One region of the Thermoflexus hugenholtzii genome, then DNA from elsewhere that is predicted to be linked to it. Evidence: riboswitches for the same ligand, from Rfam matches in the RefSeq annotation. Region 1 holds a riboswitch; each other region holds the start of a gene.
The links. Region 1 has a riboswitch for thiamine pyrophosphate ahead of thiO (glycine oxidase ThiO). Riboswitches for the same ligand answer to the same signal wherever they lie in the genome.

Region 1 (9,567 bases):
CCCAGCTTGCTGAGGATGCTGCTCACGTAGTTGCGGACGGTGCCCTCGCTGAGGAAGAGGATCTGGGCGATCTCCCGGTTGGTCTTCCCCTCGGCGATCAGGGCAAGCACGCGCAGCTCCTGCTCGGTGAGGTCCTTGAAGGCGGAGGCCAGGGCGCTGCGGCGGGCGGCCCGCACGTGCCGGAGCAGACGAGGGGTTATGGAAGGATCAATGAGGGCCTCCCCCCGGGCCACTCGTTCGATGGCCATGATGAGCTCGTCGCTGCCGATCTGCTTGAGCACATAGCCGGAGGCCCCGGCCTCGATGGCCTCCAGGAGGAGCTCGTCCTCCGCATAGGAGGTCAGCATGATCACCCGGGTCTCCGGGAGGGCTTCGACGATCCGCCGCGTCGCCTCGATGCCGTTGCCGCCGGGGAGGCGGATATCCATCACCACCACATCCGGACGGTGATCCAGGGCCTTCTGAACCGCTTCGTCCGCCGAGCCCGCCTCCGCTACCACCCGGAAATCCGGGCGCCGCTCCAGCAACGCCCGCAGGCCCACCCGCACCACTTCGTGGTCATCGACGATCATGATCCGGATCGTGCGCATTTGGGAACGACCCTCCGTTCAGGCCGCTTGAGGAAGAAGACGACGCAACCAGCGGGGCTGGCTCATCGCCCGTTCCAGCCCGGCCAGGGCAGCCCGCGCCGCCCGCTCTCCCCGCTCCAGGATCTCCGGCGCCTGGTCCAGGGCGAACACCGGGATGTCCCCGGTGGGGACCCGGATCAGCCAGTCCGGGGGCGTCCGGGCCAGGCGGGCCTCTGTGATCCACCGGGCCATGATGCCCACCGAGCCGAAGACCACCTCCAGCGTCCGGCTCCAGCGCGCCCGCCGGGTCAGCCAGCGGATCAGCAGCGGGCCCGGCAGCTCCTCGGGCAGGCGGCGATCGCCGCCGGACCTCATCGGTCCGGAGAGATCCACTCCGATGACGAAGGTGGCCCCCAGGCCTCGGGCCACATCCACCGGCAACGGGTTGAGGACCCCGCCGTCGATCAGGCGCCGGCCCTGCCAGAGAACCGGCGGGAAGACGCCCGGGAAGGCGCTGGTCGCCAGCATGGCCTCCACCAGCGGACCTCGATCCAGCCAGATCTCCTCTCCGGTGTCCAGGTCCACCGCCACCGCTGCGAAGCGAATGGGCAGCTCCTCGATCCGCACATCCCCTACCGCTTCCCGCAGGAGGCGGGCCAGCCCCCGCGTGCTGACCAGCGCCGTCCCATCGGGATCCAGGCGCATGAACATCCGCCAGTGGATGCGCCGGGCCAGGGCCTCGATGGCCTCCGGGGAGAGCCCGGCTGCGAACAGGCCGCCCACGATGCCCCCCGCGCTGGTGCCGGTGACCACCGCGGGCCGCCAGCCCGCCTCCACCAGCACCCGGAGCACCCGGATATGAGCGAAGCCCCGGGCGCCCCCGCCGCTCAGGGCGATCCCCAGCCGATGCCGCCGTCCGAGCTCCCAGCGCATCGTGGGGCCTCCTCCGTCCGAATTTTCGATCTCCCAGGGGAATTATACGGATCCCGAGGAAGTCTTGCGAAAGCCGGGAGGCCGGATGGGCACGAGCGGATCCGCGCCGTGCCTTTTCTTCTGCTATGATCCCCAGGTTCGGGTTACAATTTCGGAAAACCCGTGGGAGGGGAGGACGATGCCCTTGTGGACCCGTCGACGGTTGCTGCGGCAACTCGGGGGGCTGGGCCTGGGCCTGGTGGCCGGGGCCTGCGGGCGGATGCTGGAGACGCTCACCCCCCCTTCCTCCCCTACACCCCGTCCGTTCCCCAGCCCGACGCCCTGGCCCTCGCCCACGGCCACGGCGATCCCGACTGACACGCCCATCCCGCCCTCTCCCACCCCGGCCCCCACGCCGACCAAGACCCCGTGGCCGCCCTTCCCCCGGCCCAGCAAGCTGGGGATCGTCGTCCAGTGGTTCCGGGACGTCCACATCGTGAACCTGATCGTGAACACCCGGATGCGGGTGGTGAAGATCATCGACGATTTCGGGCGGGCACCGGAGATCAAAGCGGCCTCCCCCAACACCGTCCTCATCGGTCGCATCACCCACAACCATAACTTCGGCTTTGAGGAGCATCTCCGGGACGGCCGGACGGATATGCGGGCGGCGGCGGAGTGGTATGTCAACCGGTTCATGGAAATCTATCTGGCGAACCCGCTGATCGACTACTGGGAGGGGCACAACGAGCCCCGTCCCCACAACCATGAAGTCATGCGCCTCTTCGCCCAGTTCGAGATCGAGCGAATGCAATTGATGGCCCAGCGGGGCCTCAAGTGCGCCATCGGGAACTTCCCCAACGGCTCGCCGGATCTGGAGCTGTGGGTGGATTTCCTTCCGGCCCTCCGGACCGCCCGGCAGCTCGGCGGGATCCTGGCCCTTCACGAATACGCCTCCCCCACCCTCGACGCCGGGGTGGATCCCCAGACCGGGGAGGGCTGGTTCACCCTGCGCTACCGCAAGGTCTATCGCTATATGGTCCCCCGGGAATATCAGATCCCCATCGTGATCACAGAGCTGGGGATCGACGACGTCCCCACTTTTCAGGGGCCGCCCTCCCGAGGCTGGCGCAATTACCTGAGCTACTGGGCCCAGCGAGGCTTCGGGGATCCCCATTACTTTTACCTGCGCCAGCTCTGGTGGTATGACGAAGAGCTTCAGAAGGACGATTACGTGCTGGGGGCGACGGTTTACATCGCAGGGGCTTTCGAGGACCAGGCCTCTTACGAGATCATGGTGGAGCCTTTCCGGGAGATGTTCGAAGACTACCTGCGGGCGCATCCGAACCCATGATCCCGGAGCGCTGGGTCCTGGCTTCCGCCTCGCCGCGGCGTCGCGCGCTCATCACGCTCCTCGGGCATCCCGTGGAGATCCTCCCGGTGGAAATCGATGAAAGCCCGCAGCCGGGCGAGGGGCCGCCTGCCTGCGCCGCCCGGCTGGCCCGGGCCAAGGTCGAGGCGGCCCGCCTTCAGGCCCCCGAGGCCCTGATCCTGGCGGCGGACACCGTGGTGGATCTGGAGGGGCAGATCCTGGGCAAGCCGGCCGACGCTGAGGAGGCCCGGGGGATGCTGCGCGCCCTGCGCGGGCGCGCCCATCTCGTCCACACCGCCGTCGCCGTCCATCACCCGCCTTGGGGCGAGACGCGGGTGGAGGTGGCCACGGCCCGGGTGATCATGCGCGCTTACGCCGACGAGGAGATCGAGGCCTACCTGGCCACGGGGGATCCCTTCGACAAGGCGGGGGCCTACGCCGTTCAGCATCCGACCTTCCGGCCGGCGGCGGCCGTCGAGGGGTGCTACGCCGCGGTGGTCGGCCTTCCCCTCTGCCACCTGACGCGGATCCTGCGACGCTGGGGCTGGACGCCGCCCGCCGACCTCCCCGATCGCTGCCAGGCTGCCCTCGCCCACCGTTGCTCCGTTTACCCGGAGATCCTGAACGCCTCTGGATAGCGGGTCGTTGCATTCACAATCCGCCGGCGGGGGTCCCTTGAACGGAGGTATATCCGCGGAAAAGATGGGGCGAACTTCTCTGATCCGCTCTGGAAGGAGAAGGTCATCTCTGTTTCCCTTGAAGGACTTCCAAATACGCCCTCGCGGCCTCCTGAGGATCCGTTGCCTCCATGAGGCCGCCCAGCACGGCGATCCCGGCGGCCCCGGCCTCCAGGCAGGATCGGGCATTCGCCGGGGTGATTCCCCCCAGGGCGATGACCGGGATGGGCACCGCACGCGCCACCTGCCGGAGGGCCTCCAGGCCCAGCGGCGGCCCGTAGTCCGGCTTGCTGACGGGCGTGAAGATCGGGCTCAGGGTGATATAATCCGCCCCCGCCGCCGCCGCCCGCTGCGCCTCCTCCAGGTTGTGCGCGGACACCCCCACCCAGCGGTCCGGGCCGACGAGGCGGCGGGCCTCCGCCACCGAGAACCCCTGGGGCAGGTGCACGCCATCCGCCCCACACGCCGCAGCCACCCCGGCGTGGCCGTTCACCACCACGGCGGCCCCCCATGCCCGCGCCCGCCGCACCACCTCCTCCACCAGCGCGACCAGCTCCGTCTCCGGGAGATCCTTCTCCCGCACCATCACCCAGCGCACCCCCGCCGCGAACAGCTCCTCCAGGAGCTCCAGGAGCGGCCGCCGGGCCCGACGGCGATCGGTGATCACCAGCAGGGGGGGCTGGGGCAGCCTCATATCTCGATGCGATCCTCCATCGGGCTGGACGGCACGGCGTAAAGGCGGCGCGGGATGCGCCCCGCTTCATAGGCCAGCCGCCCGGCCTCAACCGCCAGGCGCATCGCCCGGGCCATCTTCACCGGATCCCGAGCCTGAGCCACCGCCGTGTTCAGCAACACCCCATCACACCCCAGCTCCATGGCGATGGCCACATCCGAGGCCGTCCCCACCCCGGCGTCCACGATCACCGGCACGGTGCACATCTGACGGATCAGCCGGATGTTGTAGGGGTTCAGGATCCCCATCCCGGAGCCGATGGGCGCCCCCAGAGGCATCACCGCCGCGCAACCGATGTCCTCCAGCTTCTTGCAAACCACCGGATCGTCGTTGCAATAAGGCAGGACGACGAAGCCGTCCCTCACCAGCTCGGCAGCCGCCTGCAACAGCTGCTCCGTGTCCGGATACAGAGTCTCCTCGTCCCCGATCACCTCCAGCTTGATCCAGTTCGTCCCCAGGGCCTCCCGGGCCAGATGGGCCGTGAGGATGGCATCCCGGGCGGTGAAGCAGCCGGCGGTGTTGGGCAGGATGAAATAACGGCCCCGGAGCAGCTCATACAGGTTCTCCCCGTCGGCCCCCGGACGCACCCGCCGGATGGCCACGGTGACGATCTCCGTCCCGCTCGCCTCCAGGGCATCCAGCATCACCTGGAGATTGGGATAGCGGGCGGTCCCCAGGATCAGACGCGAACGGAACGCCCGCCCCGCGATCACCAGCGGCTCGCTCATCCCTCACCCCCTCGCTCAGAATGTGCCGCCGCAGAAGCAAAGGCCGCGGCGAAAGATGTTCCTGCAGGCATAGATGCCGAAATGAAGCTCGGCTTACGTAAGGGGCTTCAGCCCCACATCTTCGCCTTCGATAGCCCAAAGTCGCGGCGCAAGCCGCTCTTGCCCCGACAGGCCCACGGTTTACGGGGCCTCATCCGCCGGCCACCGCGTGGACAATCTCCACACGGTCCCCCGGCTGAAGGGCGACGCGCTCCCATTCGGAACGCGGGATCACCGTGGCGTTGACCGCCACCGCGATCCCCGGCCGGTCCGGGTCCAGGCCCAGGCGGGCCAGCAGGTCCCGGATGGTCCCCGGCTGATAGGGATAGCGCTGCCCGTTGACGGTCAGGATCGCCTCCGACGTCCCCGTGCGCTCCATCGCTTCACCTCCCGGATCCCGAAGGGGCAACCGGCGCCCTGGATCGAAACCGCTCCAGGGTGAAGGGCCTGGCGATGTCGGGGAGCTCCCCCCGGGCGATCAGATGGTGGATCGCATAGGCGGTGATGGGAGCCAGCAGGATGCCGTTGCGGTAGTGCCCGGTAGCCAGGATCAGGCCCTCCACCGCCGTCGGCCCCAGGATGGGCGCGTCATCCCGGCTCCCCGGCCGGAAGCCCACCCACATCTCCACGATGGGCAGCTCGTCGATGCCTGGCAGGATCTCCCAGGCCCCCCGCAACAACCGGAAGATGCCCCCCGCCGTCAGATTCGCGTCGAACCCTTTCTCCTCCACCGTGGCCCCGATGAGCAGCCGCCCATCCCGTCGAGGCACCAGGTAGGCGTCCGGCCCCCAGATGACGTGCCGGATCAGCGGGGCCTCCGGGGGCATCTGCACGGCCAGCATCTGGCCTTTGACGGGGCGGACCGGCGGGCGGACCTCCTCGGGGAGACCGGGGATCTGGGCGGACCACGCCCCGGCGGCCAGGATGACGGTGCGGGCCTCCAGGAACCCCCGGGCCAGGCGCACGCCCAGGACCCGGTTCTCATCGATCACGATCCCGGTGACCTCCGTGTGCTCCCGCAGGCGCCCCCCGGCGCGCCGGAAGGCTTCGATCAGCGCCCGGGCGACCTTCCGGTTGTCCACCTGATGATCCTGCGGGCTGTAGATGGCGGCCACCACAGATCGGGAGAGGTGCGGCTCCATCCGCCGCGCCTCGTAGCCGGAGAGCCACTCCGTAGGCAACCCCTGGCTCCGCTGGAATTCATAGAGGAACTTCAATCGTTCCGCGTCGTCCCGATCCAGGGCCACCACCAGGGTGCCTTCGTCCCGGTAATCCACCGGGATACCGGAGGCGGCCTCCAGCTCCCGGGCGAAGTCCGCCCACATGTCGCGGCTGGCCCGCAGCAGGGGCAACAGCCCCTCCTCGCCGGGCTCCGCCTCGGCATAGGGGGCCAGCATCCCGGCCGCCGCCCAGGTCGCCCCCAGGCCCGCGCCCCCGCGCTCCAGGAGGGTGACCGGATGCCCGGAGCGGGCCAGGAACCAGCCAATGGAGAGCCCGCAGATGCCGCCTCCGACGATCACAATCTCCTCGGTCATCGCTTCGCTCCTATCCTTCGTAAGGACAGAGCCCTGTAAAGTCGCTTTCCCGTTGCGGATCTCCGGGCGAAGTCCGGGCGAAGGGAGCAAGGGAGCCGAAGGAGGCAGAAGGGGTGGGATCTGCGGCGCGCCCGCTTTCCCTCCGCCGGCATGATCCGGATCAGGTTCGAGGGGTCGGCGGCGGATTCGGCCGCCCTCTCAGCCCGGCTCACCCGGACTCCCCCAACGGACCCGCGCCCATGCGGAGTTCTAACCCCTTCCGCCCGCGACGTCAACTATTGAAGGGGCTCCCCCAGGGCGCGGCGCAGGCCGGCAAGGTCGGTGATGAACAGCATGCGGAAGAGGAAAGCGCGCAGGGAGGGGCTCTGGGCCCACAGCCGGCGGACCCGCGGGCCGATGGGGTCCTCGGCGCCGGCCGCCCCCTCCTCCGCGGCGTAGGCCCCGTAGAAGGCGAAGTAGGCCTGGTTCAGCTTCCGCAGGGCGTAACCGTGGGCGACGAAAACCCGCCGACGGGCTTCCATATAGAGCTCCGCCCGGCGGACCTCGCCCTGGGCCAGCAGGCGTTCCACCACGGTGCGGGTCTTCGCCAGCTCCCGGCCGAAATCGAAGGCCGGCCGTTCCGGGGGAGCCGGCGCGGGGGCCGCGTCCGCCGGCGGAGACGGGAGATCCTCGGGGTAGAAGCGGGCCAGCCAGGCGCGGCCCATGGCCTTCCCGGCCAGATCGGCGACGGTCTCGTTGATGGTGCGGGCCTCCGGACGATCGTAAAACCACCCCAACGGCCCCATGAAGAGCCAGTGATGGGTCCACTCGTGCGCGATGATCTCCGTGAGCTCGGGCAGCCCGGTGGCCTCCATGATCATCGCCGGGTAGAAGGCCAGGCCGCCCAGGGGCACCACCAGGGAGGAGAGGTTGAGCTGCCCATCCACCCGCCGCTCTAGGCGATCCATCTCGTCGGCGGTGAGGTCGGCCCGCAGGGGGAAGGAGGTGGTGAGGGCGATGCGCTCCCGCGGGGAGAGGACCAGCAGGTTCGGCATGGCCGTCAGGCGGATCTGAACGGGGGGGATCGGCTGGCCCAGGAGGGCCAGCCCCTCCTGGGCCAGGATCACGCCGAGCTGTTCGGAGAGGATGGCCTCGGCCAGAGGACGGAGGGCCTGGGCCCGCCCGTGGGCCGCTTCCCACTGCCTCCGGAGCGCGGCGATCGCCTCCGGTTCCGGCGGGGTCGGCGCGGACACCTCCCGTTCCAGGGCGGCCGCCGCCTCCCGGGCCTCCGACAGGCGCTGGAGGTAGCGCCGCACCGCCCGGCGCTGGGTCTCGTCGTCCAGGAAGGCCTGAGGGTTCGCTACGGAGAGAAGCAGCTTCTCCGCCCAGGCCTGAAGGGCCCATTCCGGGAAGTAAAAGCTTTCCCCCTGAAGCAGGAGGGTCAGACGGGTCTCCAGGGAACGGGAGGGCTCGGAGGCCGGGAGGCTCAAGGTGAGGAGGGCGACCAGCCCCAGGCTTAGTCCGATGCGGAGCCAGCGAACGCCCATAAAGGCATCCCCGATGGTCGCGGATCCTTCCCCCGGCCGGCGCTTCCCCGCTCTGCGGGATCCGGCTCAGATGATCAGCGGCTCCTGCCAGGTCCCCCAGACGGCCTTGAGGGCGCGGGTGATCTCCCCGAGGGTGGCGTAGGCCTTCACCGCCTCCAGGATGTAGGGCATCAGGTTCTCGTTCTCCTTGCGGGCGGCCTCCTGGAGGGCAGCCAGGGTTTGCCCCACCCGCTCGTTGTCCCGCTCCATGCGCAGCTTCTGCAGGCGCGCCCGCTGCCGGCGCTCCCCCTCGGGATCCATCTGGAGGATGGGCGGCTTGACCTCCTCCTCCTCCACGAACTCGTTCACCCCCACGATGATGCGGCGCTTCTCGTCGATCTCCTTCTGGTAGCGATAGGCGGCCTCGGCGATCTCCCGCTGGAAGAAGCCCGCCTCGATGGCGGGGATCACCCCGCCCAGCTCCTCGATCTTGCGGAAGTATTCGTAGGCCTGCTGCTCCAGGCGGTTGGTCAAATATTCCACGTAGTAGCTGCCCCCCAGGGGGTCGACGGTGTTCGTCACCCCGCTCTCGTAGGCGATGACCTGCTGGGTGCGCAGGGCGAGCTTGGCGGCGAACTCGCTGGGCAGGGCCAGGGCCTCATCCAGAGAGTTGGTGTGAAGGGACTGAGTGCCCCCCAGCACGGCGGCCAGGGCCTGAATGGCCACCCGGATCACGTTCACGTAGGGTTGCTGGGCGGTGAGGGTGCAGCCGGCGGTCTGGGTGTGGAAGCGCAGCCACCAGGAGCGCGGGTTTTTGGCCCCGAAGGTCTCCCGCATCTCCCGGGCCCAGATCCGGCGGGCGGCCCGGAACTTGGCGATCTCTTCGAAGAAATCGTTGTGGCAGTTGAAGAAGAACGAGAGGCGGGGCGCGAAGGAATCGATGTCCAGCCCTCGCCGCAGGCACCAGCGGACGTATTCGAAGCCGTCGGCCAGGGTGAAGGCCAGCTCCTGGGCCGCCGTGGCCCCCGCCTCCCGGATGTGGTAGCCGCTGATGCTGATGGGGTTCCACTTCGGCACGTATTTGGAGCCGAACTCGATCATGTCCACGACCAGGCGCATGGAGGGCTCCGGCGGGAAGATCCACTCCTTCTGGGCGATGTATTCCTTGAGGATGTCGGTCTGGGTGGTCCCTCCGATCTGATCCCATGGGATGCCCCGCTTCTCCGCCACGGCCAGATACATCGCCCAGATGATGGCCGCCGGCCCGTTGATGGTCATGGAGGTTGTGATCTGATCCAGGGGGATGCCGTCCAGGAGGATCTCCATGTCCAGCAGGGAGGAGACGGCGACCCCGCACTTGCCGAACTCCCCTTCGGCCATCGGGTCATCGGTGTCGTAGCCGTAAAGGGTGGGGAGATCGAAGGCGATGGAGAGGCCGGTCTGGCCGTGCTCCAGCAGATATTTGAACCGGGCGTTGGTCTCCTCGGCGGTGCCGTA
Region 2 (9,567 bases), 1.1 Mb from region 1:
TGAACATCCGGAGCCTGCTGGTGGATCGGACGCTGGAGATGACGACGTCGGTGGCGTTGCTGGTGACGCTGTTGCTGGGGATGGTGGTGGCCCAGGGACAGGGATTGGTGGCGGCGGCGACAGCAGTGCTGGTGACGATGCTGCTGGCCTGGAAAGCGGAGCTGGTGCGGTTCACGGTGGGGCTGTCGCTGGAGGAGCTGCGCTCCATCGTGCTGTTCGGGTTGCTGACGGTGGTGATCTATCCGTTGCTGCCCGAGGGGCTGCCGGGGAACTGGGACCCCCTGGGAGTGGTGAACCTGCGGGGCGCGTGGCTGGTGGTGGTGGTCCTCTCCGGGATCGGGCTGGTGAACTATGCCCTGTTGCGGCTGTATGGGGCACGAGGGATCCATTTCACCGGGCTGCTCGGCGGCCTGGTGAACAGCACGGCGGCGGTGGGGGAGCTGGCGCGGCGGTGCGGAGGACAGGGAGGGGGCGCGGAGGCAGTGGCCCTGGAAGGGATGCTGCTGGCGAACGTGGCGATGATGGCCCGAAACGGGTTGATCCTGGCCATCTTCGCCCCGGCGGCGCTGGGGCACGGATGGCTGGCGGTGGGGGGGATGGTCGCGGTGACCGGGTGGCTGGTGTTCCGGGCGATGCGACGGGGCCGCGGGACGGCGGCGCCGGAGATCCGGCTCGCCTTCCCCTTTTCGCTGCGACAAGCCCTGCTGTTCGGAGCCCTGTATCTGGTGCTGCGGGGCGCGGTGGTGCTGGCGGAGCGATGGTTGGGGACGGGCGGCTTCCTGGTGGTGGCCTTCCTGGGCGGGCTGGTGAGCAGCGCCTCGACGACGGCGGCGGTGGCCACGCTGGCCGGGCAGGGAAGGATCGGGATCGAGATGGCCGGGATGGGGGTGGTGCTGGCCTCGATGGCCAGCCTGCTGTTCCACGTCCCCATGGCCTGGCTGGGCGGCCTGCGCGGGCAGGGGCTGCGGACCCTGGCCCGCCTCTCCGCCCTCACCGCCCTCGTCGGCCTCCTCGGCCTGGCCGCCGAGCGCATGCTCCGCTGAGCGCGTCGGATTGAAGGTAGGGGCGACCCGTCGGGTCGCCCCTACCGGCCTACCCGGATGCCGCTCGCGTCGGGGCCTCCGCCTTCCACAGCGCGAAGTGATCCATCGGGCCGTAGGCGCCCCCACCCAGCTTGAAGGCCCGCGAGGCCTGAAGCACGGCGGTGAGATACTCCTTGGCCTGACGGATGGCCTCCAGGGGCGCAAGGCCCTTCGCCAGCCCCGCGGCGATGGCGGAGGCGAAGGTGCACCCCGTCCCATGGGTGTTCACCGTGTCCACCCGCGGGGCGTCCAGCTCGTAGAAATCCCGCCCGTCGAACACAACGTCCACGCTGCGATCATCCCCCTCGAGATGACCGCCTTTCACCACCACCCAGCGCGGCCCCATCCCGTGGATGATCCGCGCCGCCTCCCGCATGTCCTCCCGGCTCCGCAACTCCCGCCCCACCAGGGCCCGCGCCTCGTGGAGGTTGGGCGTGACCACCATGGCCAGCGGGAACAGCCGGCGGATCAACGCCTCCTGGGCTTCCGGGCGCAGGAGGGGATCCCCGCTCTTGGCCCGCATCACCGGATCCACCACCAGGCGCTCCACGCGGTATTCCCGCATCTTCTCCGCCACCACCTCGATGATGGCGGCGTTGGCCAGCATCCCCGTCTTCACCGCGTCGGCTCCGATGTCCCCCAGCACCGAATCGATCTGGGCGGCCACGAAGTCCGGCGGGAGCTCGAAGACGGCCTGAACCCCCCGGGTGTTCTGGGCGGTGAGGGCGGTGAGGACGCTCATGCCATAAACCCCCAGCGCCCCGAAGGTCTTCAGATCCGCCTGGATCCCCGCTCCGCCGCCGGAGTCCGAGCCGGCGATGGTCAGCGCGCGCGGCAAGGGCTTCATCGTCCACCTCCTGAAAGGTGTTCCACGCATGATGGACGCGATGCCTTCTCGAGGCCCAAAGATGGAGATTCGCGATCATCCCTCCAGGCGCCGGGCGGCGAGGGCTTCGTCGACCGCCCGGCGCAGCGCTCGGGCCGCCGCCTCCGGATCCGGGGCCTGGGTGATGGCCGAGATCACGGCCACGCCCGCCGCCCCCGCCTGAATGCACGCCGCGGCGTTCTCCGCGTTCACCCCGCCGATGGCGACTACGGGGAGCCGGGTGGCGCGGACCACCGCCCGCAGCCCCTCCAGGCCGATGAGCCGGGCGCCTTCCTTCGAACCCGTGGGGAAGACCGAGCCCGTCCCCAGGTAATCCGCGCCCGCGGCCTCCGCCGCCTGCGCCTGCTCCGGGGTGCGGGCGGAGACGCCGATGAGGGCACGAGGGCCCAGCAGACGCCGCGCCACCTCCGGCGGAAGATCCTCCTGTCCCACATGCACGCCATCCGCCTCCAGGGCCAGGGCCACATCGGCCCGATCGTTGATCAAAAAGGGGACGTGATGGCGCCGGCAGAGCTCCCGCAGGGCGGCTCCCCAGCGCAGCATCTCCCGCAGCGGCCCGGCCTTCCACCGCAGCTGCACCACCGTGACGCCTCCCCGCAGGGCGGCCTCGGCCACCTCCAGGGGGGAGCGCCCACCGGTGTGCGCGGGATCCAGGACCAGATAAACCCGCAGATCCAGAGACACCGCACCTCCTCTTCCGTGGGGGATCCCGCTTCTCGCGCAAGGCGGGCCGGATCCGGGGAAGCCACCGATAGGAGGGAACGAGCCCGGGTGAGATCAGGGGGAACAGGGACGACGATCCCTCCGCCGGTATGACCCGGATCAGGTTCGATGGGTCGGCGCCGGGGCCGGATGACCTCCGGCAGGGCGCCCTCTCAGCCCGCTTGCCCGCGGACTCCCCACGTCGCCCGGTGGTTTCGTTCCATCGAACCTGACTGTAATCCGCCCGAAAGGATCTGTCAAGCGCCGGCCGATGCGGAAGGCGGAGGCCGCCTTCGCTTCGCTTCCCCCTTGAAGGCAAATCCCCACGCGCCCGGGGTTTCCTCAGCGCAGGACCTCCCGGACGGCCTCGGCGATGCGCGGGGCATCGGGGAGGGCGAGGCGTTCCAGGGTCCGGTTGTAGGGGATGGGGACGTCCTGCCCGGCCACCCGGCGCGGCGCCGCCCGCAGGAGGCCCCAGGCGGCCTCGCTGACCCGGGCGATCACCTCGGCCCCGAAGCCGTGGGTGAGGGGCGCGTCCTCCACCACCACCAGCCGTCGCGTCCGCGCCACTGCGGCCAGGATCGTCCGGAGATCCAGGGGGACGAGCGTGCGCACATCCACGATCTCCGCCTCGATCCCCTCCCGGGCCAGCTCCGCCGCGGCCTCCAGGACGCGGGAGAGGACGGCCCCGATGCTCACCACGGTGACGTCGCGTCCCGGCCGCTTGACCTCGGCCACCCCCAGGGGCACGATCCACTCCCCCTCCGGCACCGGGCCCACCTCGGCGTAGAGGAGCTTGTTCTCGAAGAACACCACGGGGTTGTTGCTGCGGATCGCCGCCTTGAGCAAGCCCTTGGCGTCCGCCGGGGTTCCGGGGGCGACGACGATCAATCCCGGCACGCCGGTGAGCAGTGGTTCCAGGCTTTGGGAGTGCTGGGCGGCCATGCCGATGCCTCCCCCGGCCGGGGTGCGAACCACCAGGGGGAGGGCGTATTGTCCACCGGACATGTATCGGATCTTGGCGGCCTGGTTGACCAGCCCGTCCATGGCGCAGGTGAGGAAATCGGCGAACTCGATCTCGGCCACCGGGCGCATGCCGGCCATGGCCGCCCCGACGGCGGCCCCGATGATGGCGCTCTCGCTGATGGGCGTGTCCAGCACCCGACCGGGGAACTCCTCGCCCAGCCCGGTAGTGACGCCGAAGTAGCCTCCGGTGGTGACGTCTTCCCCGAGCAGGAACACGCGGGGATCCCGGGCCATCTCCTCCGCCAGCGCTTCGCGCAACGCCTCGGCGGTGGAGCGTTCCCGGGTCCTCCCGCTGGGCCGGAGGATCATCGGGCCCTGCCCGTAAAGCCACGCGGGCTCCGGGGCGTAAAGATCCTCCGTAAGGGCCTCGGGAGGGGGTTCCGTCCCGCGTCGGGCCCGCTCCGCCGCCTCCTGAACCCGTTGCCAGGCCTCGGCTTCGATGGCCTGGGCTTCCGATGGGGTCAGCAGCCCTTCCGCCTCCAGGCGCTCCCGCCAGCGGCGGATGGGATCCCGGGCTTTCCAGGCCTCGACCTCCGCGGCCGAGCGATAGACGGCGCCTTCCCCTTCGCTGTGGCCACGCCAGCGGTAGGTGAGGGCCTCGATCAGGGTGGGTCCTTCTCCCTGGCGGGCTCGGGCCACGGCCTCCCGGGTGGCCTCATACACCGCCCAGACATCGTTGCCGTCCACGTGCACCCCGGGGATCCCATAGGCGGCAGCGCGATCCGCGAGGCGGGTCACCCGGGTGTGCCGGGCCAGGGGGGTGAACTCCGCATACTGGTTGTTCTCGATCACCACGATGAGGGGGAGCTGGAAGACGGCGGCGAAGTTCAGGGCCTCGTGGAACATCCCCTGGTTCGTGGCTCCATCCCCGCAGAAGGCGACGACCACCCGGTCCTCGCCGCGCAGCTTCGCGGCCAGGGCGGCGCCGGCGCCGATGACCAGGGAGGCGCCGACGATGCCGTTGGCGCCCAGGGCGCCGATCCCCGCGTCGGTGACGTGCATGGAGCCGCCCTTCCCCTTGCACAGCCCCTCGGCCTTGCCGAAGATCTCCGCCATCATCCCATCCAGGTCAGCGCCCTTGGCGAGCATATGACCGTGGCCGCGATGGGTGGTGGTCATCCAGTCCGTCGGCCGGAGGGCGAAGGCCACGCCCACGGCGACGGCTTCCTGGCCGGTGGAGAGGTGGATGGTTTCCGCGGGGATGGCCCCGCGGGCGAACTCCGCGGCCAGGGTCTCCTCGAAGGCGCGGATGAGCAACATGCGCCGGAGCATCTCCCGACGGAGGGCGATGGGGTCCTCCGGCAGGGGGTGGGGGCGGGGAGGCGGCGGCATCGGCTCCACGGCTTCCGCGTCGACCAGAGGGATGGACCAGAGCAACGGTGGGGGAAGGGCGACCTCCGGACGGGCGCGCCATGGAAGGGACAGCCGAAGGCGTGGGAAGCGCCTTCGAGGGGTCGGGGAGGGCTCTTCCAGCAGGTGGGTCATCCCGAGTTCTCGCAGCACCTGGGGGTAGACCTGGAAGGCGGGTCGCAGGGCGGGGAGGAGGCGGAGGGCCTTGGGGATGTTGCCCCGGGCGATGATCTGGCGGGTGGCGATGGCCTGGGGGACGTTCAGCTGGCCCATCCAGAAGCGGTGGGCGGTGTCGGCGGACTGGATCATCTCCACGTCGGCGGGGAGATCGCTGGGGCCGAAGGTCCATTGGGGGGGATCCTGGCGCAGGTCGATGGTGACCTCGCCGGTGGGGTCGTGGAAGCGGAAGCGGACGATCATGGGGCTGGCGGTGAGGGCCTGACGGATTTCGGGGATGGCGCGCAGGCGGTGGAAGAGGGCGTCGAGGAGGGTGTAAAGTTCTTCCGCCGAGCGGAAGCGGCCCATGGGTTTCCTCCGGAAGAGGATGGTCGAGGTTGTATTGTAGGGGATGCGGAGATAGAGTGGAAGAGCGCGGTCGACGCCGTGATTTCGCATAGACATATGCCCGGAAGGGCGGAGTGAGGGGGGAGAGATGGATGGGGAAGGGGTGGTGAGGCGGTTGCGGGAGCGGTTGCGGCCGGATCAGGTGGAGACGGATGCGGTGGGGCGGCTGGTGTATGGGTATGATGCGACGTGGGCCGAGGGGATGCCGGACCTGGTGGTTCACGCGGAATCGACGGCCGACGTCGCCCATGTCCTTCGCATAGCCAACGAGCTACGAATCCCCGTAGTTCCCCGGGGTGGGGGAACGGGGCTGGCTGGCGGAGCGGTGCCGCAAGGGGGCATCTGCCTCAACCTCGCCCGGATGAACCGCATCCTGGCTCTCGACCCCGCCGACGGCCTTGCCGTCGTCCAGCCCGGGGTGATCACGCGAGCCCTCCAGCAGGCCGCCGAAGCCCACGGCCTGTTTTACCCCCCGGATCCTGCCTCCCTGGAGATGTGCACCATCGGCGGCAACGTGGCCACCAACGCCGGGGGGCCCCGCTGCCTGAAATACGGCGTCACGCGGGATTACGTCCTGGGCCTGGAGGTGGTCCTCCCGGGCGGGGAAGTGCTCCGCCTGGGCGGACGGGTGATGAAAGATGTCTCCGGCTACGATCTCAAGCAGCTCTTCATCGGCTCCGAGGGCACGCTGGGTGTGATCACCGAGATCACCCTGCGCCTCCTCCCCAGGCCGCCCGCCCGCGGAGCCCTGGCCATCGCCTTCGAACGCCTCGAAGCCGCATGCGAGGCCACCGTCGCACTCCTCTCCAGCGGGATCCTTCCCCTGATGGTGGAATTCATGGACCAGATCACCATGCGGGCCGTGGAATCCTTCCGCCCCTCAGGGCTCCCCACCCACGCAGAAGCCCTCCTGCTGCTCGCTGCGGACGGAGAGCCCGCCGCCGTGGAGGCCGACCTCCAGCGAATGAGCTCCCTGATGCGCGACCACGGCGGACAGGTGCTCCGCGCCGCCTTCGACGCCGGAAACACCCTCCACACGGAAGCGCTCTGGGAGATCCGCCGCAATGTATCGCCCGCCCTGGCCCGACTGGCCCCCCACAAGCTCAGCGAGGACATCACCGTTCCCCGCAGCCGGATCCCCGCCATGGCCCGCCGCATCCGGGAGATCTCCCGGGAGACCGGGATCCCCATCGCCCTCTACGGCCACATCGGCGACGGCAACCTTCATCCCACGCTCCTGTGCGATCGGCGCAACCCGGATGAGATGGCCCGCGTCGCCCAGGCAGCCGCCGCGATCTTCGAGGCCGCCCTCGCCCTGGGCGGCGTGCTCTCCGGCGAGCACGGGATCGGCATGCTCAAACTGGATTTCGTCCCCCGCGCCTTTCCCCCCGCTATCCTCGAGAAATTCTAGGCCCTCAAAGCCCTGTTCGACCCCCACGGCATCATGAACCCGGGCAAGAAATTGCCCATGCCCCGAAACTGGACCTGATCCCGCCCTCCGGGTGCATAATTTCCTAACAGGAGGGGCGGAAGAACCTTCCGCCTCCTTACCGACCTGCCCATCGGAGGAACCATGACCGCGCTGCAAATCGGAGATCCTGCGCCGCTGATCTTCGGAACCACCCTAAACGGCGAGCCCTACCTGGAGGACCCCCAGGGGGTTCGCCACATCCTGCTTCTCGCCTTCTTCAAAGAATCGTGCGCCGCCTCCCGACGGATCCTGCCCGCTCTGGAACGCCTCCACCAGGCATACCGCACCAATCACTGGCGGCTGCTGGGGATCGGACAGGATCCGCCTGAAACCCTTCAGGAGATGGCGCGGAAATTCCAGATCTCCTTTCCCCTCATCGCAGACCGGGATTTCCAGACCTCCCGGTCCTACCGGCTCACCCACGTGCCGACCCTCTTCCTGATCTCGCCCGGCGGTCGGATCCAGCGGATCCTGATCGGCTTCCATCGGGAGGAGCTGGAAGACCTCTCCCGCGCCCTGGCGCGCTCGCTGAGCCAGGAGCCCCAACCCATCACCCGGGCGGAGGATCCACCCCTCCAGCCCGCCTGAGTCTCCGCCCACCTGGAGCCTCGGTGAGGCTCCCCATCCCATCGGAGATACCTGCCCGCGATGAAAGCCTCAACGCTGGAAACGCGAATCCAAATGTTCCAGGAACAGCTCCGGGCACTGATGGAGGCCCCGCCAGGCAGCGCGGTGGTGTTCGAGATCCCCGGCCGCCCGCTGGCCTATGTGCAGCTCGAGCGAACGCCCGAAGGCCTCCGTGGGGAAGTCTGCAGCGGGGACTGGGGGCCCCGACGGCGGGCCCGTCCACTCCCCCGGGCCGCCCAGGAGCGATTGCGCGGGATGGGCTGGACCCTTCCGCCCCGCCTGCGCGAGCAAAACCCCTTCAAACACTTCAGCCCGGGCAACCCGGAGGCCATCGCCCAGGAGATCGAGCGCATCTTCCGGGAGATCTATCAGTGCCCGCCGGATTACACGGTGCGCACCGAGGGCGTGCTTTACGCCAAACCGTAAGCCGGGATTCACTTCGGAGGAGGGACCCCTATGCGCATCCTGGTGGTGATGGCGCATCCCGATGATCCCGAATTCGCCGCCGGCGGGACCATCGCCCGCTGGACCCAGGAAGGACACGAGGTGATCTACTGTCTGGCCACCCGGGGCGACAAAGGCAGTCAGGATCCCACGATGACCCCGGAGCGCCTGGCCGCCATCCGGGAGGCCGAGCAACGACAGGCCGCCGCCCTCCTCGGCGTGCGCGAGGTCCTCTTCCTGGACTACATGGACGGCATGCTGGAGCCGAACCTCTCCCTGCGCCGCGACATCGTGCGGGTGATCCGCCGCTACCGGCCGGAGATCGTGGTGACCATGGACCCGGAGACCCTCATCCGGGGGGATCGCTACATCAACCACAACGATCACCGGGCCATCGGGCTGGCCACCCTGGACGCCATCTTCCCCGCGGCCGGGAACCCGATGTATTTCCCGGAGCTGCTCCGAGAAGGCCTGGAGCCCCACCGGGTGCGAGAGGTGTATCTCTCCACCACCGAACGCGCCAACCACTGGGTGGACATCACGGACGTCTTCGATCGGAAGCTCGCCGCCCTGCGCTGCCACGCCAGCCAGATCCCGGATCCCGCCGCGCTGGAGCGGCGCCTGCGGGAACGGCTGCGCCGCGAGGTGGACGGCAAAGAGATCCTGGCCGAAGGATTCCGCCGCATCGTGCTGGAAGGGTAGGGGGATCCCATGGACATCCGATGCGCTCGCTGTCACCGCACCGCTTCGTATGATCCATCCGTCTGGCGCTGCCCGTGCGGAGGTCCATGGGAGCCCATCCGCCCGCTCCCCTTCGACCACCGGGCCATCCAGCCTCATCGGCCCGGGATCTGGCGCTACGCGGACCTGTGGCCCTCCGCACTACGCCCCCTCAGCCTGGGGGAAGGGTGGACCCCGTTGATCCCGCTGCACCGGGTGGATCCCCGACTGTGGGCCAAGCTGGATTACCTGATGCCTACCGGATCGTATAAGGATCGGGGGACCGCCACCGGCCTGAGCGCTCTGCTCACGCGAGGCGTGGACGAAGTGATGGATGATTCCTCCGGCAACGCCGGGGCCTCCCTGGCTGCCTACGCCGCCCGGGCCGGGATCCGGGCCACCCTCTTCGTCCCGGCCCACGCCGCGCCGGCCAAGAAGGCCCAGATGCAACGCATGGGCGCCCGATTGGTGGAAGTCCCCGGCCCCCGGGCCCAGGCCACCGCCGCGTTGATGGAAACGCTGAAGGAAGGCGGCATCTACGCCAGCCACGTTTACAACCCCTTCATCCTCCTGGGATTGGCCGCGGCGGCGTGGGAGATCTGGGAACAGCTCGGGCGCAGCCCCGACGCGGTGATCGCTCCCCTCGGGCACGGGATGCTCTTCCTGGGGCTCTTCCTCGGGTTCGAGGCCCTCCA
Region 3 (9,567 bases), 160 kb from region 1:
CTGATCCCGGTCCAGGTAAGCCACCCACATGAAGGCCACCACCACGTCCGGGATGATCCAGGCCAGGATGACCAGGGTGTAGAGGACCTCCCGCAGCAGGCCCCGGCGTCGGTGGAAGGCCCAGGCGATGGCCAACCCCACCCCTGCCTGGCCGATCAGGCCTGAGCCGATGACGAAGAGGACGCTGTTGCGCAGGGCGTTCCCGAAGTAGCCCCGCACCGCCCAGTTCTCAGGGTCGAAGAGATACCGGAAGTTGGCCAGGCCCACGAACTGAGGCCGCAGGGCCGTCTCCCCGGTCAGGGTCTGGTTGGTCAGGCTGATCCAGAGCACCCAGAGGGAGGGAAAGACCAGGAAGACAGCCACGAAGAAGAGGGCGGGCAGCAGGAACAGCAACCCGATGGGAAGGGACAGGATGGGGCGACGCTGGACCACCGGCTCCTCCTCGCGCGATCCTCCAGTGAAGGCCCGGGGCGCCGGACGACGCCCCGGGCCCTGCGAATGGCCTCACTGGCTCCGTCGGGCTCAGCGCGGCATGAGATCCAACACGTTGTCCGGCCCGACCAGGTCCGTCACCTCCTTCGCGTAGGCCTCCATGGCCCGCTCCGGCGTCATCTCGCCCGAGACCACCCGCTCGGTGGCCAGCTGGGCCGCCTGGGAGACCTTGGGATAGGCGGGAAGCATGGGGCGGACCGTGGTCAGCGGCAGCAGCTTGGCCAGCTCCGTCATCACCGGATCCCCCGTCACCGGCACGTCGTCCCGAGCACGGATCCGCGGCTCGATCTTCTGGAACTCCATCAGCATCTCCTTGCTGAACATGAACGAGAGGAAAGCCCAGGCCTCCTTCGGGTGCTTGGTGTTGGGGTTGAGGATGAAGCCGGTGCCGCCGGAGATGGTCACGAAGTCCTGGCCCCGGTAGCCCTTGCCCGGCTCCTTGGCCGGGATCTTGGCCCAGCCCACCACCTCATCCCGGTTGGGGATGGCCCACTCGGACTTAACGGCCGGGTTGACCACCGAGCGCCAGAAGTAATCCCCCTCCCACAGCATGGCGATCTTGCCGTCGCGGAACAGGGCGAAGGACTGGTTGCGGCCCTCCTTGATGAGCTGGAGGCGGGCATCGCCCAGCTTCTCATCGAGGTAGACCCGCTTGTAGAAGTTCAAAGCGTCCAGCATCGCCGGGCTGCGCACGATCCACTTGTTTTTGTCCCAATCGTAGATGAAGGAGCCCGCCGACAGCAGCACCGGGTAGAAGCCCTGCATCGTGGTCGCCTCGCCCATGGCGGTCCCGGCGTTAACCTGCATGGGGATCACATCGGGGAGGGCCTTCTTGATCTGCCGGGCGGCGGCGAAGATGTCCTCCCAGGAGGTGGGCTGCCAGTTCGCCGGCAGGCCGGCCTTCTGGAAGAGGTCCTTGCGATACCAGATCACCCGGACGTCGGTGCCGGTGGGGATGCCGTAGCGCTTGCCCTGATACATCAGCAGCGCCTGCACCCGGTCCGGGATATGGGCCCAGCCCTCCCACTGGTTGACCTCGGGGCCGGCGATCTCGTCCAGCGGCTTGATCAGCCCGCCGGCGACGAACTCCGCCGTCCAGAAGCCATCGAAGGCCATCACGTCGTGACCCTTGCCGGCCTTGAGATCCAGGGCGTATTGGGCCTTGAGCTCCTCATCGCTGCCCCCGAACTCCACCAGCCGCACCTTGACGGGGGTCCCTTTGGCGGCCATCTGCTGCTCGAAGGCGGGGATGACAGTCTCGGTGAGCCACTTCACCGTGTTGGCGTTCACCCCGCCCTTGACGCAGCGGCAGGTGATGGAGATCTCCACCGGGGCTGGAGTGGGAGAGGGCGCAGGGGTGGGGCTGGGGGCCGGCGTAGGCGGGGCGGCGGTCGGGGTGGGCGTCGGCGTGGCCGCCGGCGCGCACGCCGCGATCAGGAGGACGAACACCGCCATCCACGATAGGGCGGAACCGATTGTGCGCTTCATGGCTGCCTCCTTCTTGAGAAGATCTGCTCCCCAGCATACCGGGGAGGGATCAACGGGATGCGAAAGGGATTCCCAAGCTCGACGAAAGGGATGTGAAAAAACTTTAAAGCGGCGGCCCGCAGGATTCGCGCTCGATCAGCGTCCCCTGGAGCAGGATGCGCTTCGGGGAGGGACGGCCCTCCAGGATCTCCAGGAGCATCTCCGCCGCCAGCCGTCCCAGCTGCCGGCGGGGCTGGGCCACGGTGGTCAGCATCGGGGTCACGTATGTGCCTTCCTCCAGCCCATCAAAGCCGATGATGGAGAGGTCCCCGGGCACCCGCAAGCCGGCCCGCAGCGCCGCCTTCAGGGCGCCAATGGCCGTGAGGTCGTTGTAGCAGAACACCGCCGTAGGGCGGGGATCGGCCTCCAGCAGCCGGCGCATGGCCGCCTCCCCGCCCTCCACCCGCCCGTCCCCTTTCACCACCCATTCCGGGCGGACGGATAGCCCGGCCTCCCGCAGCGCCTGCCGGTAGCCGCGGTAACGATCCTGGTTGCTACGGCCGCCCCGGCGGCTGCCGATGTAGGCGATGGCCCGGTGGCCCAGGCGGATCAGGTAAGCCGCGGCCAGGTAGCCGCCGTGGACGTTGTCGGTGGCCACCGAGTAGACGTAGGGACCGGTCTGGTGGCTGTTGATCAGCACGATGGGGATCCGCAGGGCCTCCAGCATGGGGAGATAGCGGCTGCCCAGCCGGGAGGCGGCCACGATGATGCCGTCCACCTGCTTGGCCGCCAGGAGCTCCACGATGGCGCGCTCCTTCTCCGGGTCTTCGTGGGAGAGGCTGAGGAGGATCCCGTAGCCGCGGGCCTGGGCGACCATCTCGATGCCCTGGACCACCTCCGTATGGAAGGGGTCGCTGAGGCGGGTGACCACCACGCCGAGGGTCTGGGTGCGGCGGCCCTGGAGAGCCCGGGCCACGGGGTTCGGCCGGTAGCCCATGGCCTCGGCGATGGCCTGGATCCGCGCCCGGGTCTCCGGGCGGATCTCCTCGCTGCCCCGCAGGGCCCGGGAGACCGTGGTGTGGCTCACCCCCGCCGCCCGGGCGATGTCCTTGATGGTCACGCGCATGGCGGGTGCACACGTGTGCGAAATTCAGCCCGATTATAAAGAGATCGTGTTCGCCTGTCAAGGGGCGAATTCTCACTCCGGGGCTTTTCGGTTCTCCGGATGGGGGCCAATCTGGGCGCTGGGGTCGATCCCGGATCAAGGGCTTCCGGATATGTGTGCCCAATTCGGGAGGATGCGACAGGTCGTTCCTACCCCTCCAAAGGGGCACCGCCGGAGACTCCACCCTCTACCCACTGAACCCCCTGCCCCCGAGGCCCACGCTGTCGACACCTTCATCCTCTTCCCCGAGCAGATCTGGAAAGCCCTCATCCCCTCCCCATCCGCCTCTCTCCACGCAGTTTGACAGCCGCGCGCGGCGCGCTATCATGAGCGCAGAAGCGACGTGGGGAGTCCGCGGGCAAGCGGGCTGAGAGGGCGCCTTGCCGGAGGTCATCCGGCCCCGGCGCCGACCCATCGAACCTGATCCGGGTCATACCGGCGGAGGGACTGTCGCTGCACGGCCCCCTGCCCGCCCGTCCGTCGGCGGGCGTTTTGCATCCCCCCACGCCGCTTCTCCCATCTCCATCCTTCTCAGGAGGCCTGCCATGCTGCTGCGCAAGCCGTGGACGGAGCTCCTCCCCCGCATCCAGGCACCCCCCGAGTGGGGCATCGAGCCGGTGCCGGCAGAGGCGCGCCGGCTGGGCTTCCTCGACTACGCCGTGCTGTGGGGAGACCTCGGCGTGGGGTTGCTGGTGATGGCCGCCGGCGCGCTGCTGGTGCCCGGGCTGGGGCTGCCCCAGGCGCTGCTGGCCATCGTCGTCGGGACCCTGCTGGGGAACCTGCTGCTGGCGGCGACGGGCTACATCGGCAGCCGCACCGGCGCCCCCACGATGGTGCTGCTCCGCCCCGCCCTGGGACGCCTCGGCTCCTATCTCCCCACCGCCCTCAACGTGCTGCAGCTGATCGGCTGGGGAGCCTTCGAGATCCTCATCATGGCCCAGGCCGCCAACTTCATCAGCGCCCGCTTCCTCGGCTTCTCCAGCTACCCCTTCTGGGCCATCGCCTTCGCCCTCTGGTGCACCCTGATGGCCGTCGGGGGACCGCTGGTGGTGGTGCGCCAGTGGCTGGAGAAGTTCGCCGTCTGGCTGGTGTTGCTGACCACCCTCTGGCTCACCGTCCACCTGCTGACCCGCGGGGATCTCGCGGCGCTGTGGCGGCAGCCCGGGACCGGGGAGATGCCCTTCTGGCTCGCCGTGGACCTGGTGGCGGCGATGCCCATCTCCTGGATGCCCCTGGTGGCGGATTACAACCGCTTCGCCCGGCGGGCCGGCCCCGCCTTCTGGGGCACCTACATCGGGTATTTCATCGCCAACGTCTGGTTCTACGGCCTCGGCGCCTTGCTCCTCCTGAGCGCCCGGTCCAGCGACCTGGTCCAGGCCATCGGGGCCCTGGCCATCGGCTGGATCGTGCTGCCCATCATCCTGGTGGACGAGACGGACAACGCCTTCGCGGACATCTATTCGGCGGCGGTCTCCCTGCAGAACATCTGGCCCCGGGCCCGGCAGGCCCTCTTCGCGGTCCTCATCGGCGCGATCTGCCTGATCCTGGCCCTCACGGTGCCCCTGGCCCAGTATGAGAACTTCCTGCTCCTCATCGGCACCTTCTTCGTGCCCCTCTTCGGGGTCCTGGCGGCGGACTACTTCGTCCTCCGCCGGTCCTACACGGAGGCCGACCTGTATCAGCCCCTGGCCTTCCGATGGGAGGGTGTGATCGCCTGGGCGCTGGGCGTGGTCACCTATCAGGCCCTCGCCCGTCTCGCCCCTTCCGTGGGCGCTACCTTCCCCGCCTTCGGGGTCTCCTTCCTGGCTTACCTGGGGATCGCGGGGGCGCTCCGCGGGATCGGCCGCGTCCGGCCGGAGCGCGCGTGAGAAATCGAACCCGGGGGAGGGAACGGCCTCGATTGCGGCACGGCCAGCCGTTTTCTCCCCCTTTCAGATCTTCCTTATGCTTGCGCGAAGGAAGAAGGGGAGAACTCGATGACACGGGCCCGCGCGTTGTGGGAAGCCCATCAGGATCTGGTTCGGCGCTGCGAGGCGCATCCCTTCGTGCAGGGGATCGCCTCGGGGGAGCTGCCGCGGGAGCGTTTCGTCTTCTACGTGGAGCAGGACGCCTTCTTCCTGGAGGCCTTCGCCCGGGCTTACGCCCTGGGCCTGGCCAAGGCCCCGGATCGGGAGACGATGGACGCCTTCCGCGAGCTGCTCCAGGGCGTCTTTGAGGAGCTGCGGCTGCACGAACGCTACGCCGCGCGCTGGGGGGCGAACCTCCGCCCGGAGCCCGCGCCAGCCACCCAAGCCTACACGGATTTCCTGCTGCGGGTGGCGGCCCTGGAGCCGGTGGGGCATCTGGCGGCGGCGATGACCCCGTGCATGCGCCTCTACGCCCATCTGGGAGCCTTCCTCCGGCCGCGGACGAACCCGAACAGCCCCTACCGGGAGTGGGTGGAGACGTATTCCAGCGCGGAGTTCGAAGGGCTGGCGCGCCGCCTGGAGGCGCTGCTGGATCGGCTGCCCGGCGAAGAGGAAGCGCAGCGCGCCCTCTACCGGGCCGCGCTGCGCTTCGAGCTGGCCTTCTTCGAGGCCGCCTACCCGACGGCCGCTCGCTCCGGGTGAGGCCTGCGGGCTACGGGTTCAGCAAATACCGTCGCCGGATCCAGGCGCTGAGGCCGTCCATGGCCAGGACCAGGAGAAGCACGGTGAGCAGCACGGTGGTCAGGCGGGCGTAGGCCATGGTGCTGAGGTAGATCTGCATGTAGAACCCGATGCCCCCTGCCCCCACCAGGCCCAGCACCGTGGAGGCGCGGATGTTGTATTCCAGCATGAAGAGCAGCTGGCTGAGGACGGCGTTGGCGCTCTCCGGCCACAGCACGTAGCGGATCAGATGCCGGCGCTTCGCCCCCACGCCCCGCATCGCCTCCAGGATCTCCGGGTCGATCCCTTCGAAGAGCTCGGCGTAGAGCTTGGCCAGATACCCCACCGTGTAGAAGGCCAGCGCCAGGGTCCCGGCCAGGGGGCCCAGGCCGACCACGATGACCATCAGCACCGCCCACAGCAACGAGGGCACCGTGCGGATGGCGGCCATCAGCAGACGAGCCGCGGCCACCACCGCGGCTGGGAAAAGGGTGCGGGAGCCCAAAGCCCCCAGCGGGAACGAAAACAGAAACCCCAGCAACGTCCCCGCCAGGGCCATCTCCAGGGTCTCGAGCAGGGCGCCGCCGATCGTCGGCAGGATCCCCAGGTCCGGCGGGAACATCTCCCGCGCGAAGCGCGCCAGGTTCAGGCCGCCCTGGAGCAGACGGCCGGCCTCAAAGAAGCCCATGCGGTAAAGCAGCGCGGCCAGCACCGCCAGCATCCCCAGGCCGAGCCCGAACTCCCGCCACGGGCCCAGCGCCCAGCCCACCGTCATCCGTCGCTCCATCCGCTCCGCCTTCATCCCCATCGGTTCACGACCTCCTCTATTCGTCCAAAAGAGCTGTTCCCATAGGGCGCGGGCTCACGCCCGCGGATCGACGGCGATGAGGGGAGGGGCAGCGGGAACCGGGGATGGCTCCGGAGGGGCTTCGATGAGCTCCCGAAGGGCCGGCCAGGAGAGGGCCGCGGCGGCGCTCTCGTGGACGATGCGGCCCTCTTTGAGCACCGCCACGTGATCGGCGAACTCCTGGACCAGCTGGATCTCATGGAGGTTCAGGATCACGGTGAGGCCGCGCTCCCGGGCCAGCTCCCGCACCCGCGCCAGCACCTGGGCCGCCCGCGGCAGATCCAGGTCGGAGACGAACTCGTCCGCCAGGATCACCTGGGGGTCCTGCATCAGGGTGCGGGCGATGGCCACCCGCTGGCGCTCGCCGCCGCTGAGGCGGATCACTTTCTCGCCGGCCTTTTCCGCCAGCCCCAGGGCGGCCAGGAGGGCATACGCCCGCTCGATCTCAGCCCGGGGGAAGAAGCCCAGGGCCGTCCTCCATCCGTCGTGGCGGGCCAGGGCCCCCATCAGCACGTTCTCCAGGGCTGTCAGGCCCCGCACCAGGCCGAGCTGCTGAGGGATGTAACCCACCATCCGCCGCATCGCCGGGGGCAGGCCTTCATGCAACGGGTGGCCCAGCAGGAAGACCCGACCGCGCGGGATCGGAAGCAGGCCGGCCAGGATCCGCATCAAGGTGGTCTTCCCCGCCCCCGAGGGGCCCATGATGGCCCAGAACCCTCCCGGGGGCACCCGCAGGGACACCCCCTTCAGGATCCAGGCCCCCGGACGATAGGCGAACCAGAGGTCCTCTACCATCACCGCGGCCTCTGGGGCCGAGGAAATCTCCTCATGCACGGATAAAAAGGGTGAGGTCATCGGCGCTCCCTCGCTTTCAGGATCCAGCCACAGCGGGCGGGCCCCGCGCGTCGGGGTGGGATCCCCGCGGGGCCCGCCCGCCCTCAGGATCAGGGTCGAGGCGTCTTCTCTTCTTCCTCTTCCTCACCTCCGCCGCCTCGGCCGACCTCCACGCGCTCCGAGAAGGCGATATGCGTGCGCTGCAGATACCCCCGCAACGTCCCCAGATGGGTCCGGGCGTCGGTCTTCTGGAAGCCTACGAAGATGCCGGAAATGAACTGGCGCATGAGGCTGCGGTGTTCCGGCGCGCCCAACCCCATCAGGGCCTCCACCACGCGGGTCCGCAACGGCTCGGAGAGGGCCGGGCTCACCACCACCACGTGGGAGGGGAGCGGCCCCTGTTCCTCCAGGATCCGCGTGTGGTCAAGGACTTCATGATACAGTTTCTCGGGCACATCGCCGGCGATCACCGTGACATCCACCTGGCCGGCCTTCAAGGCCTCCCAGCACTGGCCGTAGCCCCCGGCGAACAGCACCTGGCCGAAGAAAGCCTTGGGGTCCACCTCCTGTCCCTCCGCCGGTTCGGGGAGGAGGCCCCGCTCGACCAGCCGGGCCATGGGCCCGATGTAGCCGGAGGTGGAGATCGGGCTGGGGAAGCACGCCCGCTTCCCCTTGAGCTCCGCTAAGGATTGATAGGGGCTGTCCTTGGGGACCACCCAGTAGGAGTAATAATACGTGGCCTCGGTCTTCTGAGCGCCGTGGAACACCTCCCGCACCTCCGCCAGGACCACCTGGGCGCCGGCGCGCTCGACAGCGAGCAGGCCCGCGAAGGGCCCCATGAAGGCCACGTGGGCCTGGCCGAACCGCAGGGCCTCCACCACCCCGGCCTGGCTCAGCGGGACATAGATCTCCACATCCACATCCGGGCCCAGCCGCTGCTCCAGATACTGCTCCAGCGGACGAGCCTTCTCAAGCACTTCAGAGACGGCGAAGGTCGGCTGCACCGCCACCACCAGCCGCGTTCGGGCCGCCGGCCGCGGTGCGCAGGCCATCAGGAACAGGCCGATCAGCCATACCCATCGAAGCGCCGTCCGCATGTTCTTTACCCCGCGGAACAGGATGACCGGCGAAACTTTACCCAGCTTCCCATCCCGCTGTCAATAGAAAAAGGTTCATCAAGGAATTTTCAGGATTATTTTCGAGCAAAATAACCTGGGTTAACCTCCGGATGGGGGTCGGGTTTCCTGGACGGGGGGTGTGGGGTTATGATGCGGGGAGGTCGATGCGCGGGTATTCCGGGAGCCGGTTGAGGGACGAATGGGCCCATCGGTGGAAGTTTCGCGGGATCCCGGCGGGATCGCTCGCCAGGTGGTGCGGGGCTCGGCCTACAGCGTGGCCGCCTCCCTGGTCACCATGGCCCTGGGGTTCCTCCGGATCCTGTTGCTCCTGCGCTTCCTGGGGCCGGAGGCCTTCGGGGTGATCGGGATGGCGGGTGTCTACGCCGCCGCGGCCCTTCAGCTGGTGGACTGGGGGCTGGACCAGGGGGTGTTGCACCGGCAGGCGCGGGATCGGCCCACGCTGGCGACCTATGGATGGCTCCGGATGGGCACGGTGGCGACGGCGGCGCTGGCCCTCTTCCTCGCCGCCCCGATCCTGGGCGCCCTCTACCCCCGGATGCCGGAGCTGCCCGCGGTCCTGCGCGGGCTGAGCCTGGTGGTGCTGCTGCAGGGCCTTTCCTTCGTCCAGGAGACGATGATGAGCCGGGATATGCGGTTCGACCGGCGGGCGCTGGTGGATGTGGCGGCCGCGGCAACGATGACCGTGGTGGCCCCTTATCTGGCCTGGCGGGGTTGGGGCGTCTGGGCGCTGGTGGCCGAACAGGCCAGCGGCATCGGGGTGCGGGCGCTGCTCACCTGGGGGCCCCTCCGGATGTGGCGCCCGCACCGGGGCTGGGATCCGGAGATCGCCCGTTGGTTTGTGCGGTTCGGTCGGCCCCTCTGGCTCTCCGGGAACATCCAGTTCCTGCTGGAGCGCTTCGATGACTTCTGGGTGGGCACCGTGTTAGGGCAGGAGGCGCTGGGGCTGTATGCCCGGGCCTTTGAGTTCGCCCAGTATCCGAGGCGGGTGGTGGCCGG

Region 2: another riboswitch for thiamine pyrophosphate. It lies ahead of thiE (thiamine phosphate synthase); the one in region 1 lies ahead of thiO (glycine oxidase ThiO).
Region 3: another riboswitch for thiamine pyrophosphate. It lies ahead of cytX (putative hydroxymethylpyrimidine transporter CytX); the one in region 1 lies ahead of thiO (glycine oxidase ThiO).

Annotation. Positions count from the first base shown of each region.
Region 1 covers NZ_CP076326.1:23,299-32,865, reverse strand. The annotation lists gene KNN16_RS00155 (response regulator transcription factor) at 1-590, opposite strand, end outside; gene KNN16_RS00150 (patatin-like phospholipase family protein) at 609-1,502, opposite strand; gene KNN16_RS00145 (hypothetical protein) at 1,681-2,835, shown strand; gene KNN16_RS00140 (nucleoside triphosphate pyrophosphatase) at 2,832-3,491, shown strand; gene thiE (thiamine phosphate synthase) at 3,595-4,224, opposite strand; gene KNN16_RS00130 (thiazole synthase) at 4,221-4,991, opposite strand; gene thiS (sulfur carrier protein ThiS) at 5,182-5,409, opposite strand; gene thiO (glycine oxidase ThiO) at 5,414-6,565, opposite strand; TPP riboswitch at 6,685-6,799, opposite strand; gene KNN16_RS00115 (hypothetical protein) at 6,841-8,091, opposite strand; gene KNN16_RS00110 (methylmalonyl-CoA mutase) at 8,158-9,567, opposite strand, start outside.
Region 2 covers NZ_CP076326.1:1,107,521-1,117,087, reverse strand. The annotation lists gene KNN16_RS05000 (MgtC/SapB family protein) at 1-1,043, shown strand, start outside; gene thiD (bifunctional hydroxymethylpyrimidine kinase/phosphomethylpyrimidine kinase) at 1,093-1,929, opposite strand; gene thiE (thiamine phosphate synthase) at 2,005-2,646, opposite strand; TPP riboswitch at 2,750-2,880, opposite strand; gene KNN16_RS04985 (pyruvate dehydrogenase complex E1 component subunit beta) at 3,013-5,571, opposite strand; partial or broken gene KNN16_RS04980 (FAD-binding oxidoreductase) at 5,699-7,099, shown strand; gene KNN16_RS04975 (peroxiredoxin) at 7,184-7,669, shown strand; gene KNN16_RS04970 (hypothetical protein) at 7,763-8,134, shown strand; gene KNN16_RS04965 (PIG-L deacetylase family protein) at 8,165-8,854, shown strand; gene KNN16_RS04960 (pyridoxal-phosphate dependent enzyme) at 8,864-9,567, shown strand, end outside.
Region 3 covers NZ_CP076326.1:3,184,171-3,193,737, reverse strand. The annotation lists gene KNN16_RS14465 (carbohydrate ABC transporter permease) at 1-432, opposite strand, end outside; gene KNN16_RS14460 (extracellular solute-binding protein) at 523-1,980, opposite strand; gene KNN16_RS14455 (LacI family DNA-binding transcriptional regulator) at 2,084-3,085, opposite strand; TPP riboswitch at 3,459-3,589, shown strand; gene cytX (putative hydroxymethylpyrimidine transporter CytX) at 3,670-4,992, shown strand; gene KNN16_RS14445 (TenA family protein) at 5,101-5,733, shown strand; gene phnE (phosphonate ABC transporter, permease protein PhnE) at 5,744-6,559, opposite strand; gene KNN16_RS14435 (phosphonate ABC transporter ATP-binding protein) at 6,614-7,393, opposite strand; gene KNN16_RS14430 (phosphate/phosphite/phosphonate ABC transporter substrate-binding protein) at 7,543-8,529, opposite strand; gene KNN16_RS14425 (oligosaccharide flippase family protein) at 8,750-9,567, shown strand, end outside.